DNA from 3 places in the Streptomyces sp. NPDC002701 genome. Region 3 is predicted to be linked to each of the others. Evidence: riboswitches for the same ligand, from Rfam matches in the RefSeq annotation. Region 3 holds a riboswitch; each other region holds the start of a gene.
What was found. A riboswitch is a leader RNA that binds a small molecule or an ion and turns the genes downstream of it on or off. The one in region 3 is predicted to bind thiamine pyrophosphate.
Positions count from the first base shown of each region.

Region 1: linked by a shared signal. The riboswitch ahead of thiC (phosphomethylpyrimidine synthase ThiC) and the one ahead of ACFYXC_RS24455 (thiamine ABC transporter substrate binding subunit) in region 3 are both predicted to bind thiamine pyrophosphate.
Region 2: linked by a shared signal. The riboswitch ahead of thiO (glycine oxidase ThiO) and the one ahead of ACFYXC_RS24455 (thiamine ABC transporter substrate binding subunit) in region 3 are both predicted to bind thiamine pyrophosphate.

Region 1 covers NZ_JBIAQL010000005.1:169,277-174,484, reverse strand. Annotated here, with positions in the region: gene ACFYXC_RS16565 (DUF5326 family protein) at 146-358, shown strand; gene ACFYXC_RS16560 (IclR family transcriptional regulator) at 576-1,379, shown strand; gene ACFYXC_RS16555 (SsgA family sporulation/cell division regulator) at 1,479-1,919, shown strand; gene ACFYXC_RS16550 (YibE/F family protein) at 1,974-3,407, opposite strand; TPP riboswitch at 3,479-3,635, shown strand; gene thiC (phosphomethylpyrimidine synthase ThiC) at 3,628-5,208, shown strand, end outside.
Region 2 covers NZ_JBIAQL010000001.1:986,238-991,445, forward strand. Annotated here, with positions in the region: gene ACFYXC_RS04210 (thiazole synthase) at 23-817, opposite strand; gene thiS (sulfur carrier protein ThiS) at 821-1,021, opposite strand; gene thiO (glycine oxidase ThiO) at 1,024-2,340, opposite strand; TPP riboswitch at 2,338-2,450, opposite strand; gene ACFYXC_RS04225 (hypothetical protein) at 2,502-2,903, shown strand; gene ACFYXC_RS04230 (NAD(P)/FAD-dependent oxidoreductase) at 3,036-4,199, shown strand; gene ACFYXC_RS04235 (Rv2175c family DNA-binding protein) at 4,603-4,974, shown strand; gene thiE (thiamine phosphate synthase) at 5,079-5,208, shown strand, end outside.
Region 3 covers NZ_JBIAQL010000009.1:191,587-196,794, reverse strand. Annotated here, with positions in the region: gene ACFYXC_RS24460 (ABC transporter permease) at 1-1,586, opposite strand, end outside; gene ACFYXC_RS24455 (thiamine ABC transporter substrate binding subunit) at 1,562-2,665, opposite strand; TPP riboswitch at 2,748-2,853, opposite strand; gene rlmN (23S rRNA (adenine(2503)-C(2))-methyltransferase RlmN) at 2,883-3,989, opposite strand; gene ACFYXC_RS24445 (DUF6233 domain-containing protein) at 4,119-4,448, shown strand; gene ACFYXC_RS24440 (hypothetical protein) at 4,445-4,690, shown strand; gene ACFYXC_RS24435 (phosphatidate cytidylyltransferase) at 4,828-5,208, opposite strand, start outside.

The DNA of each region.
Region 1 (5,208 bases), on a different contig from region 3:
GGTCAGGGGAGGACAAGGGGTGCGAAGCCCCCGTCGGCACCCCTGCCGGGCCTAGCATCGAAGACAGGACATTCGAGACCCGCCGGCAGGGCGGAGCGGGCAGAGACCGCACTCGGACACGGGCAGAGAGACGAGGAACAGGGCGATGCGAGAGATCTTCGCGGGGATGCCGTGGTGGGTTAAGTGGGTCGCGGTGCCGGTCATCGCCCTGGTCGTGTTCGGCGGCCTGATAGCGAGCGTCGTCGGGTTCGTGATCGGCCTGCTGTTCAAGCTGCTGGTGTTCGTGGCACTGGTCGGTGGACTGATCTACGTCGTACGGAAGTTCATGTCGGGCTCGTCGGCCAGGAGTGACTGGTAGGCGGTCGGACGGGGATGGGGCTGGCCGCCGGAGTCACCGGAAGCAGGGGTCCACAGTTCCCTCGGGTGGGGGAAGTTTTCGACGCATACCGTGAGCGATCGGTGGCAGACGGTTAAAGTCCGGAACTCGACGCGGGGGTGACCCTCGCGAGCGGCGTTCCGATCCCTCCCGTGATACCCCCGCGCGGGCGGCCCCCCTCGTGCTTCGGGAGTGACCCTTGGCCACGGTTGACACCGCGCCGGCAGGACCGCAGGTTTTCCCCTCCGAACCGCACCCCACGACCCTCATCGGCTCGGTGCGGCGCGCGATGCGTCTTCTTGAGTCCGTCGCCCGTCATGAGCACGGAGCGCCCGCGAAGCAACTGGCCCGCGAGGCCGGGCTGGCCCTCCCCACGGCGTACCACCTGCTGCGCACCCTGGCGCACGAGGGATATCTGCGGCGCGAGAAGGGCCTGTTCTTCCTCGGCGAGGCCACCGAGCGCCTGAGCGGCAGCGGCGCCGAGCAGAAACGTCGCAGCGCGATGGCCGACGCGCTGGAGAGGTGGCGCGATTCGGTCGGTGCCCCGGTGTACTACGCGGTCTACCGCGACGGGGAGATCGAGGTCCAGTGCGTCGCCGACACCCCAGGCAACCCGGCGGTCGAGGAGTGGGCGGACTTCCGGGAGACGGGGCACGCGCACGCGATCGGCCAGTGCCTGCTGTCCCAGTTGGACGACGAGGCGCGCAGGGACCATCTCGACCGCTATCCCGTGCAGGCCGTCACGCCGTATACGGTGCGTGACGATCAGGCCCTGATGCGGCGTCTCGAATCGACTCGGCGCATGCAGCCCGTGATCGAACATCAGGAGTACGCGCTGGGCGCGGTCTGTGCCGCGATCCCGATCACGATGGGCGGTACGGCCGCCGCGGTGGCCATCTCCATGCCGTCCCACCAGGTCGATCGGCTGCTGCCGGCAGCACGCCGACTGCAGAGCGGGATCAGCGGACTGCTGGGAACTCTCGCCCTCTCTATCAGCATCTGAAAACTCACTCCTTGTGATCTGGTGTACACGTTGAGCAAGATGCCAGAAGTGTTTGGGTGGACGATTCCCGGCCATGGACGGCAGACGACGGGGTAGGCGATGCGCGAGTCAGTAGTACAGGCAGAGGTCATGATGAGCTTCGTCGTCTCGGAGGAGCTCTCCTTCCGAATTCCGGTGGAGCTGCGTTATGAGACCTGTGATCCCTATGCCGTGCGTCTGACCTTCCACCTGCCGGGCGACGCCCCGGTGACCTGGGCCTTCGGCCGTGAACTGCTGATCGACGGGGTGGGCCGCCCGTGCGGGGACGGAGACGTCCACATCGCTCCCTCCGACACCGACGGATTCGGCGACGTGCTGATCCGGCTCCAGGTGGGCGCCGACCAGGCCCGCTTCCGCTGCGGCACGGCGCCCCTGCTGGCGTTCCTCGACCGTACGGACCGCCTGGTACCGCTGGGGCAGGAACGCTCCCTCGCCGACTTCGACACCCACCTGGACGAGGCCCTGGACCGCATCCTGGCGGAGGAACAGAGCGCGGGGTAACAGCGCGGGGTGAGCAGTGCGAGGTGAACATCGCGGGGTCGGTGCGAGTCGTGCTCAGTGCTTGCGGCGGCGACCGCTCCCGCCCCGCAGCGGCGCCCGTGAGCCGGCCTGCGGCTGGGGTTGGGGCGGCGCCTGTTCGACCGGGGTGGTGCCGCCCGGGCGGTCCGCCGACACCACCAGGGCCGCGAGAGCCGTCGTGACCGGCACCGAGGCGACCAGCCCGATCGAGCCGACGAGCGTGCGCACGATCTCCTCCGCCACCAGTTCGCTGTTGGCCACCGTCCCCACGCTGCTCTCCGCGATGGAGAAGAGCAGCAGCAGAGGGAGCGCCGCGCCGGCGTAGGCGAGGACGAGCGTGTTGACGACGGACGCGATGTGGTCGCGGCCGATGCGGATGCCCGCCCGGTACAGCCCTCGCCAGCCCATCGCCGGGTTGGCCGCGTGGAGTTCCCAGACCGCCGACGTCTGCGTCACCGTGACGTCGTCGAGCACTCCGAGCGAACCGATGATGACACCCGCCAGCAGCAGACCGCTCATGTCGATGGACGGGTAGAGCCCGTGGATCAGGCCGGTGTTGTCGTCGGTGTTGCCGGTCAGTGCGGCCCAGTCGATGAACAGGGAGCCGAGCAGCCCGATCAGCAGCAGGGACAGAAGCGTGCCCAGCACCGCGACCGACGTCCGGGCGGAGAGGCCGTGGCACATGTAGAGCGCGATCAGCATGATGGCACTGGCCCCGACCACCGCCACGACCAGCGGGTTCGAGCCCTGCAGGATCGCGGGCAGGATGAAGAACGTCAGGATCAGGAAGCTGACGGCCAGCGCGACCAGCGCCATGACACCGCGCATCCGGCCCACCACGACCACGGCGAGGGCGAAGATACCGGCGAGCAGCGCCATCGGGAGCTTGCGGTTCACGTCGGTGACCGAGTACTGCAGCTCCCTGGGGGCATCGGGTGCGTACGCGACGATCACCTCCTGGCCCTGTTCCAGCTGCCGTGAGGAGTCCGGCTGGACGATCTCGGTGAAGGTACGTCCCTTGTCCTTGCCACTGTCGACCCGGACCGTCGCCTTCTTGCAGGTGCCCGAAGCCTGTTGCTGCGCGGACGAGCCCTCGGCCGTCGAGGTGTCGCCGGTCGGAGTCCCGCCCGAGGCGTTCACCGACTTGCAGTCGACCTTGTCGACCTTCGTCACGGTGGCCTGCTGGGTCTGCCGGTCGAAGCCGACACCCGTGCGCTCGTGCTCGGGGGCGCCGCCGGGCCAGAGCACCGCGAGACCGATCACGACCGCCGCGGCGAAGGGGATCAGTACCGCGGCGATGATCTTGCGCAGGTGCATGGAGACCGGGGCCGCGGGGCCGTGGTTGTGCGAGTGACCGTGCCCGTCGCCGACAGGTCCGTCGCCGCCACCGCCGCCGGGACCATGGCCGTCGGGGCCCTGTCCGTGGGGCGGTTCGGACGGTGGAAGTGGAGGCTGCTGCGTCGTGGTCACCGACCGATCATCGCAAGAACGAGAGGGGCCCACTGTTCACCGCGCCCATTGTGACGCTAGCGTGGAAGCACCTTTGCACACGCGGGAGCTCGGAGCACCGGGCTGAGAGGGCGCTGACCTCCGTATCCGCGATGTTTCACGTGGAACATCGCCGGACGGGAAACGCTGCGTCGACCGCCGAACCTGTTACCGGGTAATGCCGGCGTAGGGAGTAGGTCTCATGACCGACAAGGACGTACGCACGCCTGCCTCCAGCCAGACGAACGGGGCGCTCGCCCCGACCGATGGCACCGAGGTATCCGCCTCACCCGAGAGCGGTGGGGCAACTGCCCCGCCGGAGAACGGCGACGCCGGAAGGTCCATCGGCTGGCACAAGGCGTATGTCGAGGGCTCGCGCCCCGACCTGCGCGTGCCGGTCCGTCAGGTGCATCTCACCAACGGCCGATCGGTCACCCTGTACGACACGTCCGGCCCGTACACCGATCCTGCCGTCGACACGGAGGTGCGCAGGGGACTGGCGCCCCTGCGGGAGAACTGGATCATCGCCCGTGGCGACACCGAGGAGTACCCGGGCCGTCCCGTGCGGCCCGAGGACGACGGGATCAAGCACACCTCACCGCGCGGTGGACTGCGCAACCTCGACGCGGTCTTTCCGGGGCGCCCGCGTCTGCCCCGCAGGAGCCGTGACGGGCAGGCAGTCACCCAACTCGCGTACGCGAGGCGGGGCGAGATCACGCCGGAGATGGAGTACGTGGCCATCCGGGAGAACGTCGCCCCCGAGGTGGTACGCGAGGAGATCGCGGCGGGCCGGGCTGTTCTGCCGGCCAACGTCAACCATCCGGAGATCGAGCCGATGATCATCGGCAAGCGGTTCCTGGTGAAGGTCAACGCCAACATCGGCAACTCCGCCGTCACCTCCTCCATCGAGGAGGAGGTCGAGAAGATGACCTGGGCGACCCGCTGGGGTGCCGACACGGTCATGGATCTGTCGACCGGCCGCAACATCCACACCACCCGGGAATGGGTGCTGCGCAACTCCCCCGTGCCCATCGGGACGGTCCCCCTCTACCAGGCGCTGGAGAAGGTCGACGGGCGCGCCGAGGAACTCACCTGGGAGGTCTACAAGGACACGGTCGTCGAACAGGCCGAGCAGGGCGTCGACTACATGACCGTCCATGCGGGTGTACGCCTCCCGTACGTCCCGCTGACAGCCAACCGCAAGACCGGCATCGTCTCGCGTGGCGGCTCGATCATGGCGGCATGGTGCCTGGCGCACCACAAGGAGTCGTTCCTGTACGAGCACTTCGAGGAGCTCTGCGAGATCCTCGCCGCCTACGACGTCACCTACTCGCTCGGCGACGGTCTGCGGCCGGGTTCGATCGCGGATGCCAACGACGCCGCGCAGTTCGCGGAGCTGCGGACGCTCGGAGAACTCAACAAGGTCGCCAAGCGCTTCAACGTACAGACCATGATCGAAGGCCCCGGGCATGTCCCGATGCACAAGATCAAGGAGAACATCGACCTCCAGCAGGAGATCTGCGAGGAGGCTCCGTTCTACACGCTCGGTCCGCTGACGACGGACATCGCGCCGGCGTACGACCACATCACCTCCGGTATCGGAGCCGCGATGATCGCCTGGTGGGGCACGGCGATGCTCTGCTACGTCACGCCCAAGGAGCATCTGGGCCTGCCCAACCGTGACGACGTCAAGACGGGTGTCATCACCTACAGGATCGCGGCCCATGCGGCGGACCTCGCCAAGGGACATCCGGGCGCGCAGGAGTGGGACGACGCGTTGTCG
Region 2 (5,208 bases), on a different contig from region 3:
CAAGCGGGTTTCCGGCCCATTCTCAGAAAGCGGGCCGTTCCGGGTCCCAGCGCGCTGTTCCCTCCACCGGGGAGGAGGCTTCGGCGAAGTGCCGGCGCGGAATGCGTCCCGCCCGGTACGCGAGCCGTCCGGCCTCGACCGCGTGCCGCATCCCCTCGGCCATGAGCACCGGCTCCTGGGCCCGGGTCACGGCCGAGGCGAGCATCACACCGGCGCAGCCCAGCTCCATGGCGAGCGCGGCGTCCGACGCCGTACCGGCTCCGGCGTCCAGGATCACCGGCACGCGCGCGTGCTCCACGATCAGCTGGAAATTGTGCGGGTTGCGGATCCCGAGCCCCGATCCGATGGGCGATCCGAGCGGCATGACCGCCGCGCACCCCACGTCCTCCAGCTTCCGCGCGAGGACCGGGTCGTCGTTCGTGTAGGGGAGGACCGTGAAGCCGTCGTCGACGAGGGTCTCGGCGGCGTCCAGCAGTTCGACCGGATCGGGCAGCAGGGTGCGTTCGTCGGCGATCACCTCCAGCTTGACCAGGTCCGTGCCGAGCGCCTCGCGCGCGAGGCGGGCCGTCAGCACGGCCTCCCCGGCGGTGAAACAGCCCGCGGTGTTGGGCAGCACGCGGATGCCGAGCCGGTCGAGCACGGAGAGGACCGAGCCGTGGGCGCCGGGACTCACGCGGCGCATCGCGACCGTCGTCAGTTCCGTGCCGGAGGCGACGAGCGAGCGCTCCAGGACGTCGAGGCTCGGGGCACCGCCGGTGCCCATGATCAGACGGGACGTGTAGGACGTACCGCCGAGGACGAAGGGGTCGTCGGCCATGGGTCAGCCTCCTTGGACCGCGGTCAGGACCTCGACGCGGTCTCCCTCGCGCAGGAGGGTCCCGGGCCACTGCGCGCGCGGGACGACGGTCTCGTTGAGCGCGGCGGCGACGCCGGAGGGGGCCGCGCAGAGGGTGGCGACGAGCGTGTCGAGGGCGGTGTCGGCGGCGAGTTCCCGCCGCTCCCCGTTGACGAGGACGGTCATGTTCATACGGGCTGCTCCGTGAGTGCGGCGGCGCTGAACCGCCCGGGGGTGAACGGGCGCGCCTCGTCCGTGAGCTCACCGGTGGCCAGGGCGTGCGCCAGGGCGTCGCCGGTGACCGGGGTGAGCAGCACGCCGTTGCGGTGGTGGCCGGTCGCCAGCAGCAGACCGGGCAGAGCGGTCGGGCCGAGCAGGGGCGCGTTGTCGGGGGAGCCGGGCCGCAGTCCGGCCTGTGTCTCGGTGAGCGGCAGCTCGGTGATGCCGGGGACGAGTTCGTGGGCGTCCCGCAGCAGTTCGTACACGCCGCCCGCGGTCACCGTGGTGTCCCAGCCCAGTTCCTCGCTGGTCGCGCCGACGACGAGCTCGCCGCTCTCGCGCGGCACGAGGTAGACGTGGCTGCCGCGGACCACGGCACGCACCGTCCGGCTCAGGAAGGGCGCGGTCCCGCCCGGCAGGACCGCGCCGGGCCGCGGCATGGTCAGCCGCAGCACCTGCCCCTTCACGGGACGGACCGGGGGCCGTACGTCCTCGGGCACGCCCGCGAGGCGTCCGCTGAGGCTGCCCGCGGCGAGGACCACCTGCCCCGCGGACAGCCCGGTGCCGTCCGTCGTGACGACTCCGGTGGCCCGGCCCGCCGTGACGGTCAGCCGCCCGGCCCGCGTCCGGTGGAAGACCACTCCGGCCCGCTCGCAGGCCGTGACCAGGGCCGCGGCGAGCCGCCGGGGATCTATCTGGTGGTCGCCGTCCACCCGCAGCCCGCCGCGCACGCCGGGCGCGAGCATCGGCTCCAGGCGCCGGCACTCGCGGCCGCTCAGCCACTCGGACGCCAGGCCCGACCGCTGTTGCAGGGCGTGCAGTTCCCGCAGATGGGCGCGGTCGTCGGCGTCGAGTGCCACGGTCAGCGTGCCGCACCGCCGGTAGCCGAGGTCCTGGCCGGTCGCCTCGGTCAGCTCGGCGACGAAGTCCGGATAGCGCCGTGCCGAGGCCAGGTTGAGCCCGAGCAGGGTCTGCTCGCCGTGGTGCAGCTCGGTGACGGCGGCCAGCATCCCGGCGGCGACCTGCGCGGCGCCGCCGCCCGGTCCGGGATCCACGACCGCGGTGGTGAATCCGCGCTGCGCGGCCCGCCAGGCGGTGACCAGCCCGATGATGCCGCCCCCGACGACCAGGACGTCGGCGACCGGTCTGGTGGTGAGCGGTGCGTCGGCGACCGGTCTGGTGGTGACCGGTTTGTCGGCGACCGGTCCGGTGGTGATCGGTTCGTCGGCGACCGGTCCGGTGGTGATCGGTTCGTCGGGTGAAGATGCCTGCGATGTACGCGACATGGGCGTCCAGCCCCTCCCTTCGCCGGCATGACCCGGATCAGGTTCGTACGGTCGGAGGCCGCCCAGCCTCCCTCTCAGCCCGGTGCGTCCGGGCTCCCGCGAGTGCTCTACGTTGGCCACCCTAGCTCTTCGCCCCGCACCGCAGTAAGGGAGCGCCCCGCATGGCCCGCTCGCTCGACGGACTCGTTCTCGCCCCCGTGGCCGACCAGGCCCCCGGTCAGGTGGGTACGCGCACCCGGTTCGCCTACCACGAGCAGGACGGCGAGATCTGGGCCGAGTACGCGGGCGGCGACGTCGTCCGCGGCCACCTCGTGGGCACCCGGGAGGGCGACCGGCTCGACTTCCGCTACGTGCAGTTGAAGGCGGACGGCACCACCTCCTCGGGGCACTGCGTGTCCCTCGTCGCCGAGACCTCCGACGGCAGGGTCCGGCTGGAGGAGACCTGGGAGTGGGAGTCCCAGGAGGGCAGCGGGACGAGCGTGGTCGAAGAGGTGGCCGCCGGGGCCGCTGAGGCCGCCGAGGACTCCACCGCCGGCGATGTCTCTGAGGCCGCCCGGGGCTGACGCTGTGTGACAGCTCACCGGCCGCGGCCCTGACCGACGATTTGCCCGACTGCCTAAGGTGATCGGGTGAGTGAGCTGACACAGGGAGCAGGTCCGGCGGGGCGACCCGGCGTCGTGATCGTCGGTGCGGGCATGGCCGGCGTGCAGACGGCCGTGGCCCTGCGGGAACAGGGCTTCACCGGCACCGTGACCCTGATCGGCGCGGAACCGCACCAGCCGTACGACCGGCCGCCGCTGTCCAAGGCCGTGCTGCTCGGCAAGGCCGAGAGCTCCGCCTTCGACGTCGACTTCGCCTCCCTCGACGTGGAGCTGCGCCTGGGGCTCGAAGTGACCGGCCTGCGCCCGGACCGGCGTGAACTCGACACGGCCGAGGGCGCCGTCCCGTACGGCGTCCTGGTCGTCGCCACGGGTGCGGAACCGATCCGGCTGCCGGGCGCCGACGGCGTACCGGGTGTCCATCTGCTGCGCACCCTCGACGACGCCGAGCGGCTGCGGCCGGTTCTCGCCCGGCAGGACGACATCGTGGTGGTGGGCGCGGGCTGGATCGGCGCGGAGTTCGCCACGGCGGCCCGGGAGGCGGGCTGCGCGGTGACCGTCGTCGAGGCCGCCGGGCGGCCGCTCGTCGGCGCGGTGCCCGCCGAGGTGGCCGCCCCCATGGCCGCCTGGTACGCGGACAGCGGGGCTTTGTTGCGCACCCACGCGCGCGTGGAGCGCGTCGAGCCCGGCGCGGTGGTCCTGGACGACGGGTCGCGGCTGCCCGCGGGCGCCGTCGTGGTCGGTGTCGGGGCGCGGCCCGCCACGGCCTGGCTGACCGGCTCCGGCGTCGAACTGGGCGCCCACCGGGAGGTCGTCGCGGACGACCGTCTGCGCACCTCCGTCCCGGACGTGTACGCGGTCGGCGACTGCGCCTCCTTCCCGTCGGGCCGGTACGGGGAGCGTCTGCTGATCCACCACTGGGACAACGCGCTGCAGGGGCCGCGCACGGTCGCGGCGAACATCGTCGGGGAGACGCTCGCCGCGTACGATCCGGTGCCGTACTTCTGGTCCGAGCAGTTCGGCCGCTTCGTCCAGTACGCGGGGCATCACGGGTCCGCCGACACCATGGTGTGGCGGGGCGGGCCGGACGGGCCCGCGTGGTCGGTGTGCTGGCTCCGGGACGGCCGGCTGGTCGCCGTCCTCGCCGTGGGGCGGCCCCGGGACCTGGCGCAGGGCCGCCGCCTGATCGAATCGGGCACCCGAATGGACCCCACCCTGCTCCCGGACCCGACCCGTCCCTTGAAGAAGGCGACGGCGTAGCGCCGCGGGTTGTCCCGTCGACCGCGGGCGGGTGGGGGCTGACCGCGCAGTTCCCCGCGCCCCTACCGGGCCACAGCCCACCGAAATGGCCGAGCCCCCACCCAGCACCGCCCCACCAGACGCCCCCGCCAGGCACGCGAGCAACTGCGCACCGCGCCCCACGAAGGACCCCCGGCCCCCGCCCAGGCGCGGGGAACTGCGCGCCCAGCCCCCACTGGGCCGCAGGTGACGAACGGCCGCCGGGGTTGAGCGGGGACGCGCAGCGCCCCCTAAAGGGCGCGGGCGACCGACCGCCCGGCGGTGGCCCGGGACGGGAGACCGGACCGGCACCGGGCCGGTCGGCCGTGACCCGGTCGACCGGCCCGGGTACCGAGTGTCAGTGGGAGATGGCACGCTTGTGTCCGTGACCGAGATTGACGCAAAGATCGATGCTCTCGTCCCCGCCTGGCTCACCCTCCCCGACATCGCCGAACAGTTCGGCGTCGAGGTGACGCGCGTCCGGCAGTTGGTCAAGGAAGGCCAGCTCATCGCCGTACGCCGTGGTGAGAACCGCGCGCTGCACGTCCCCGCCGCCTTCGTCGACGCGGACGAGCAGAAGGTCGTCAAGGGCCTGTCCGGCACCCTGACGCTCCTGCGGGACGACGGCTTCTCCGACGAAGAGATGCTCGAGTGGCTCTTCACCCCCGACGAGAGCCTGCCCGGTACGCCCGCGCAGGCCCTGAGCGAGAATCGCGGCACGGAGGTGAAGCGCCGCGCCCAGGCGCTCGCCGTCTGACCCGAACACGCAGCACGCGACACGCACCACGCGTTACGCCACACGGCGTACGGGCCGCGCTCCCGCGGCCCGTACGCCACCGACATGCCACGGGGGACCCACGCATGCCCGCACCCACCGCACCCGCATCCGCGCGCGCCCGGCTGGCCGACGCCCGCGTCTACCTCTGCACGGACGCCCGCAAGCGCCAGGGCGACCTCGCCGGCTTCCTGGACGCGGTCCTGGCCGGCGGCG
Region 3 (5,208 bases):
TGCCCGTAGTTGAGCTCGCCCGCCCGTCCCAGCAGCCGTGCCACGGCGACCGGCAGCGTCGGGTTGTCGGGCCGTGCGATGAAGACGGTCGCGCCGAACTCGCCCAGTGACACGGCGAAGGCGAACCCGGCCGCGATCAGCAGCGCCCGCCGCACCATCGGCAGATCGACCTCGCGCCACACCCGCCAGGGCGAGGCCCCGAGCACCGCCGCCGCCTCGCGCAGCCGCCCGTCCACGGCCCGCAGCACCGGCAGCATGGTCCGTACGACGAAGGGGACACCCACCAGCGCCTGCGCGAGGGGCACGAGGATCCAGGTGCTGCGCAGGTCCAGCGGCGGTTCGTCGAGCGCGACGAGGAAACCGAAGCCGACGGTCACGGCGGAGACCCCGAGCGGCAGCATGAGCAGCGCGTCGAAGCCCCGTACGAGACGTCCCGCGTCCCGGCGGGTGAGGGCGGCGGCCGCGAGTCCGCCGATCAGCAGGGCGATGGCGGTGGCGGCGAGGGCGTACCGCAGCGAGTTGCCGACGGCGTCGATCGGCGGCACCAGGAACAGACCGCCCTCGTCGCTGGTCAGTGCCTTGTAGTAGCCGAATCCCGGGGCGTCGAACGAGCGCGCGACCAGGACGGCCGGCGGCAGGACCAGCAGGACGGCGATGGTGGCGAGGACAGCGGCGAGCAGGGTCCACTGCCCCGCCCCGCGCGGCCGTCGCGCGGTCGTGGCGGCGTCGACCAGCCGCAGCGCGGTCTCCCGCCGCCGTACGGTCCACGCGTGGACGGCGAGGATCGCGCCCACGGCCACGAACTGGATGATCGTCAGCACGGCGGCCGTGGAGAGGTCGAAGATCTCCGAGGTCTGCCGGTAGATCTCGACCTCCAGCGTCGAGAAGGTGGGGCCGCCGAGGATCTGCACGACGCCGAAGGAGGTGAAGGTGAAGAGGAAGACCATGAGTGCGGCGGCGGCCACGGCCGGGCCGAGCGCCGGGAGCGTCACCGTGCGCCAGGCCGCGAACCGTGAGGCGCCGAGCATCCGTGCGGCCTCCTCCTGCCGCGGGTCGAGCTGCGACCAGAGGCCACCGACCGTACGGACGACGACCGCGTAGTTGAAGAAGACGTGCGCGAGCAGGATGGCCCACACGGTGGTGTCCAGGCGTACGCCCCACAGGTCGTCCAGCAGTCCGCCCCGGCCGAGCAGCGCCAGGAAGGCCGTGCCCACGACGACGGTCGGCAGCACGAACGGTACGGTCACGACGGCCCGGAGCACCTGCTTGCCCCTGAACTCGAAGCGCGCGAAGACGTACGCGCCGGGGAGCGCGATCAGCAGGGTGAGCGCGGTCGAGGCGAGCGCCTGCCAGGTGGTGAACCACAGGACGTGCCGGATGTCGGGCTGGGCGAGCACGTCCCAGATCCGCCCGAACCGCCAGCTCCCGCCGGTACGCAGCCCGCGGGCGGTGATCGCCGCGACCGGATAGGCGAAGAAGAGCCCGAAGAACGCGACGGGCACGGCCATGAGACCGAGCCGCGCCGCGCTCCCCGTACGCCTGTGTGCGCGCGGCCGCGCCTCTACTTCAGTACGAGCGAGGTCCATGACTTGACCCACTCGTCACGGTTGTCGGCGATCCTGGCGGGGTCCAGGGTCTCGGGGTTCTCGGCCTGCGGGCCGAACTTCACGAATTCCTGGGGCACCCGGGCGCCCTCACGGACCGGGTACACGAACATGTTGAGCGGCATGTCGTCCTGGAACCTCTTGCTGATCAGGAAGTCGACGAGCGCCTTGCCGCCCTTCGCGTTCTCCGCGTTGCTCAGCAGCCCCGCGTACTCGACCTGCCGGAAACAGGTGCCGTCCGCGACACCGGTCGGCGCGGTCTTCGGCCTCGGGTCGGCGTAGATGACCTCGGCGGGCGGGGAGGAGGCGTACGAGACGACGAGCGGCCGGTCGCCCTTGGCCTTCTTGCCGCCGGCGGACCCGGAGAACTCCTCGTTGTATGCCTGCTCCCAGCCGTCGACGACCTTCACGCCGTTGGCCCTGAGCTTCTTCCAGTAGTCCTCCCACCCGTCGTCCCCGTACTTCGCGGCGGTGCCGAGCAGGAAGCCGAGGCCGGGCGAGGAGGTCGAGGCGTTCGAGGTGACGAGGAGGTTCTTGTACGCGGGCTTGATCAGATCGTCGAAGGACGTCGGCGGCGCCAGGTCACGCTTACTGAAGTAGGTCTTGTCGTAGTTGACGCAGATGTCACCGGAGTCGATCGGCGTGACGCGGTGCCTGTCCGGGTCGACCCGGTACTCGGGCAGGACGAGGTCCGCTCCCTTGGCCTCGTACGACTGGAACAGCCCGTTGTCGAGCGCGCGCGAGAGCAGGGTGTTGTCGACGCCGAAGAAGACGTCGCCCTGCGGGTTGTCCTTGGTGAGGATCGCCTTGTTGACGGCCTGCCCGGCGTCGCCGTCCTTGAGGACCCTGACCTTGTAGCCGGACTCCTCCTCGAACGCCTTGAGGACGTCCTTGCTGTAGGCGAAGGAGTCGTGGCTGACGAGGGTCACGGTCCCGGAGCCCTCGTCGCCCGAACCCCCGTCCCCGGAGTCGGAGGACCCGCACGCGCTGAGCGCGACGAGGCCGAGCCCGGTGGCCGCGACGGCGGCGGTGAGCCGGTGGGTGATGCTCGTGGTACGCACTGGTTCTGGTTCCTCCTGGGTTGTCCAGGAAGAGACGCGGCCCTGCCCGGGACCTCGGTCGGTCCCGGGCAGGGCGCAACAGCTTGAGTAGTGACCGAACTTCCTACCCAGAATGACCTGGGCGAGGTTCAGAGGGTCTGCGGGCTCTCCCGCACTCTCAGCGCTGTGGCGCTCCCCTGTCGGAATATGAAGATGTGTCGGTACGAACGCTGCCAGACTACCGCTCGGTGGCCGCCAGCTGCCCGCACGCCCCGTCGATCTCCTGACCACGGGTGTCCCGGACGGTGACGGGCACACCATGGGCGGCGATCGCCTCGACGAACGCCTTCTCGTCCTCGGGCCGCGAGGCGGTCCACTTGGAGCCGGGCGTCGGGTTCAGCGGGATCAGGTTCACGTGCACCGGCTTGCCCTTGAGCAGCCGCCCGAGCCGGTCACCGCGCCACGCCTGGTCGTTGATGTCCCGGATGAGCGCGTACTCGATGGAGAGGCGCCGCCCGGACTTGGCCGCGTACTCCCAGCCGGCGTCCAGCACCTCCCGGACCTTCCACCGCGTGTTGACCGGTACGAGGGTGTCGCGCAGCTCGTCGTCCGGCGCGTGCAGGGAGATGGCGAGGCGGCACTTGAAGCCCTCGTCGGAGAACCGGTTGATGGCGGGGACGAGACCGACGGTCGACACGGTGATACCGCGCTGCGACAGTCCGAGCCCGTCCGGCTCCGGGTCGGTGAGGGCGCGAATGGACTGGACGACCCTCTTGTAGTTGGCGAGGGGCTCGCCCATGCCCATGAAGACGATGTTGCTCAGCCGCGCCGGACCGCCGGGGATCTCCCCGTCGCGCAGGGCCCGCATCCCGTCGACGATCTGGTGCACGATCTCGCCGGTCGACAGGTTCCGGTCGAGGCCGGCCTGCCCGGTCGCGCAGAACGGGCAGTTCATCCCGCAGCCGGCCTGTGAGCTGATGCACATGGTGACCCGGTCCGGGTAGCGCATCAGCACGGACTCGACGAGGGTGCCGTCGAAGAGCCGCCACAGGGTCTTGCGGGTGGTGTCCGCGTCGGTGGACAGATGCCGCACGACCGTCATCAGCTCGGGCAGCAACGCCTCCTGCAGCTTGGCGCGCGACCCGGCCGGGATGTCGGTCCACTGCTCCGGATCGTGCGCGAACCGCGCGAAGTAGTGCTGCGAGAGTTGCTTGGCACGAAACGGCTTCTCACCGACCGCGGCAACGGCCTCTTTACGCTCGGCAGGCGTGAGATCGGCAAGGTGCCGCGGCGGCTTCTTGGCTCCGCGGGGGGCGACGAATGTAAGTTCTCCGGGCTTAGGCATGGCTGTACCAGTGTCGCAGATCGATTCGTGTGACCCGGGCCGCCGGTTGCCCGGCTCGGGCCGGGCTTCGGTGGGGGTGCTGTCCCAGGAGTCGCATCAGGACCTAGAATCGAACTCGTGTCCGAAAAAGTGTCTCGTCTCGATCGCCTGCGCAGCGTCCGCGAATGGCTGGTCTGGCAGCTCCGCCGCACTGACGACACCATCGCCGAGCTGGAGCGGCAGGAGGTCGTCACCGCGCGTGCGGCGCGCACGCTGCCGTCACCCGCGTTCGGGTACAGGCTCGCCATGCGACGGGCGGGCGGCCGGCCCGCCCCCGACTCCGTCCATACGGACGACTGCGGCATGGCGGGCAAGAACACGAAACCGCTGGGCCGGGACCAGGCCCTCCGCGCGATCACGGAGGACGGCGTCACGGCGTGCCCCTACTGCCGTCCCGACACCGGGCTCGGTGTGCTGTGAACCGCGAGCGGCCGCAGTCCGAGGGAACGGGCACGGCGCCCATCGTGGTGCACCGTCCGACGGGTGGCCGTGGGCGCCGCGTGTCCATCCGCGCCCAGGTCGCCGGTCTCGCCCACAGCGATGCCGACGTGGTCGAGTTCCTGCGCCGCGCGGGCCTGCCGGACGCGGGGGAACTGCTGGACGATCCCCAGTGGGTGGAGTGGCAGGGCGGCCGTCCCCACGAGTACGGCGGCCAGGGCTGACGCCGCCCCGGCCCCGGCGCCCGCCGTACACCGCGTCGCGCACGGCTCCGCACACACGATCAGACCGTCGCCGTACGCGAAGGACCCCCGGCCGCCCTCGGCCAGGGGTCCTCGTACCGCGCAGCGAGGTCCGGTGCTCAGCTGGAGCCCACGAAGAGCACCAGGAGCAGCCACACCACGGGAGCGGTGGGCAGCAGTGAGTCCAGTCGGTCCATGATGCCGCCGTGGCCCGGGAGCAGGGTGCCCATGTCCTTGATTCCCAGGTCGCGCTTGATCATCGACTCGCCGAGGTCGCCGAGCGTGGCGCTGGCCGCGACCGCGAAGCCGACGATCAGGCCCTGCCACCAGGTGCCGTCGTCGATCAGGAACTGCATGCACACCGCACCCGCCGCCATCGCGAAGGCGACCGCGCCGAGCAGGCCCTCGCGGGTCTTGCCGGGGCTGATGCGCGGAGCGAGCTTGTGCTTGCCGAAGCGCCAGCCGACGGCGTACGCGCCCGTGTCGCTGATCACGGCCAG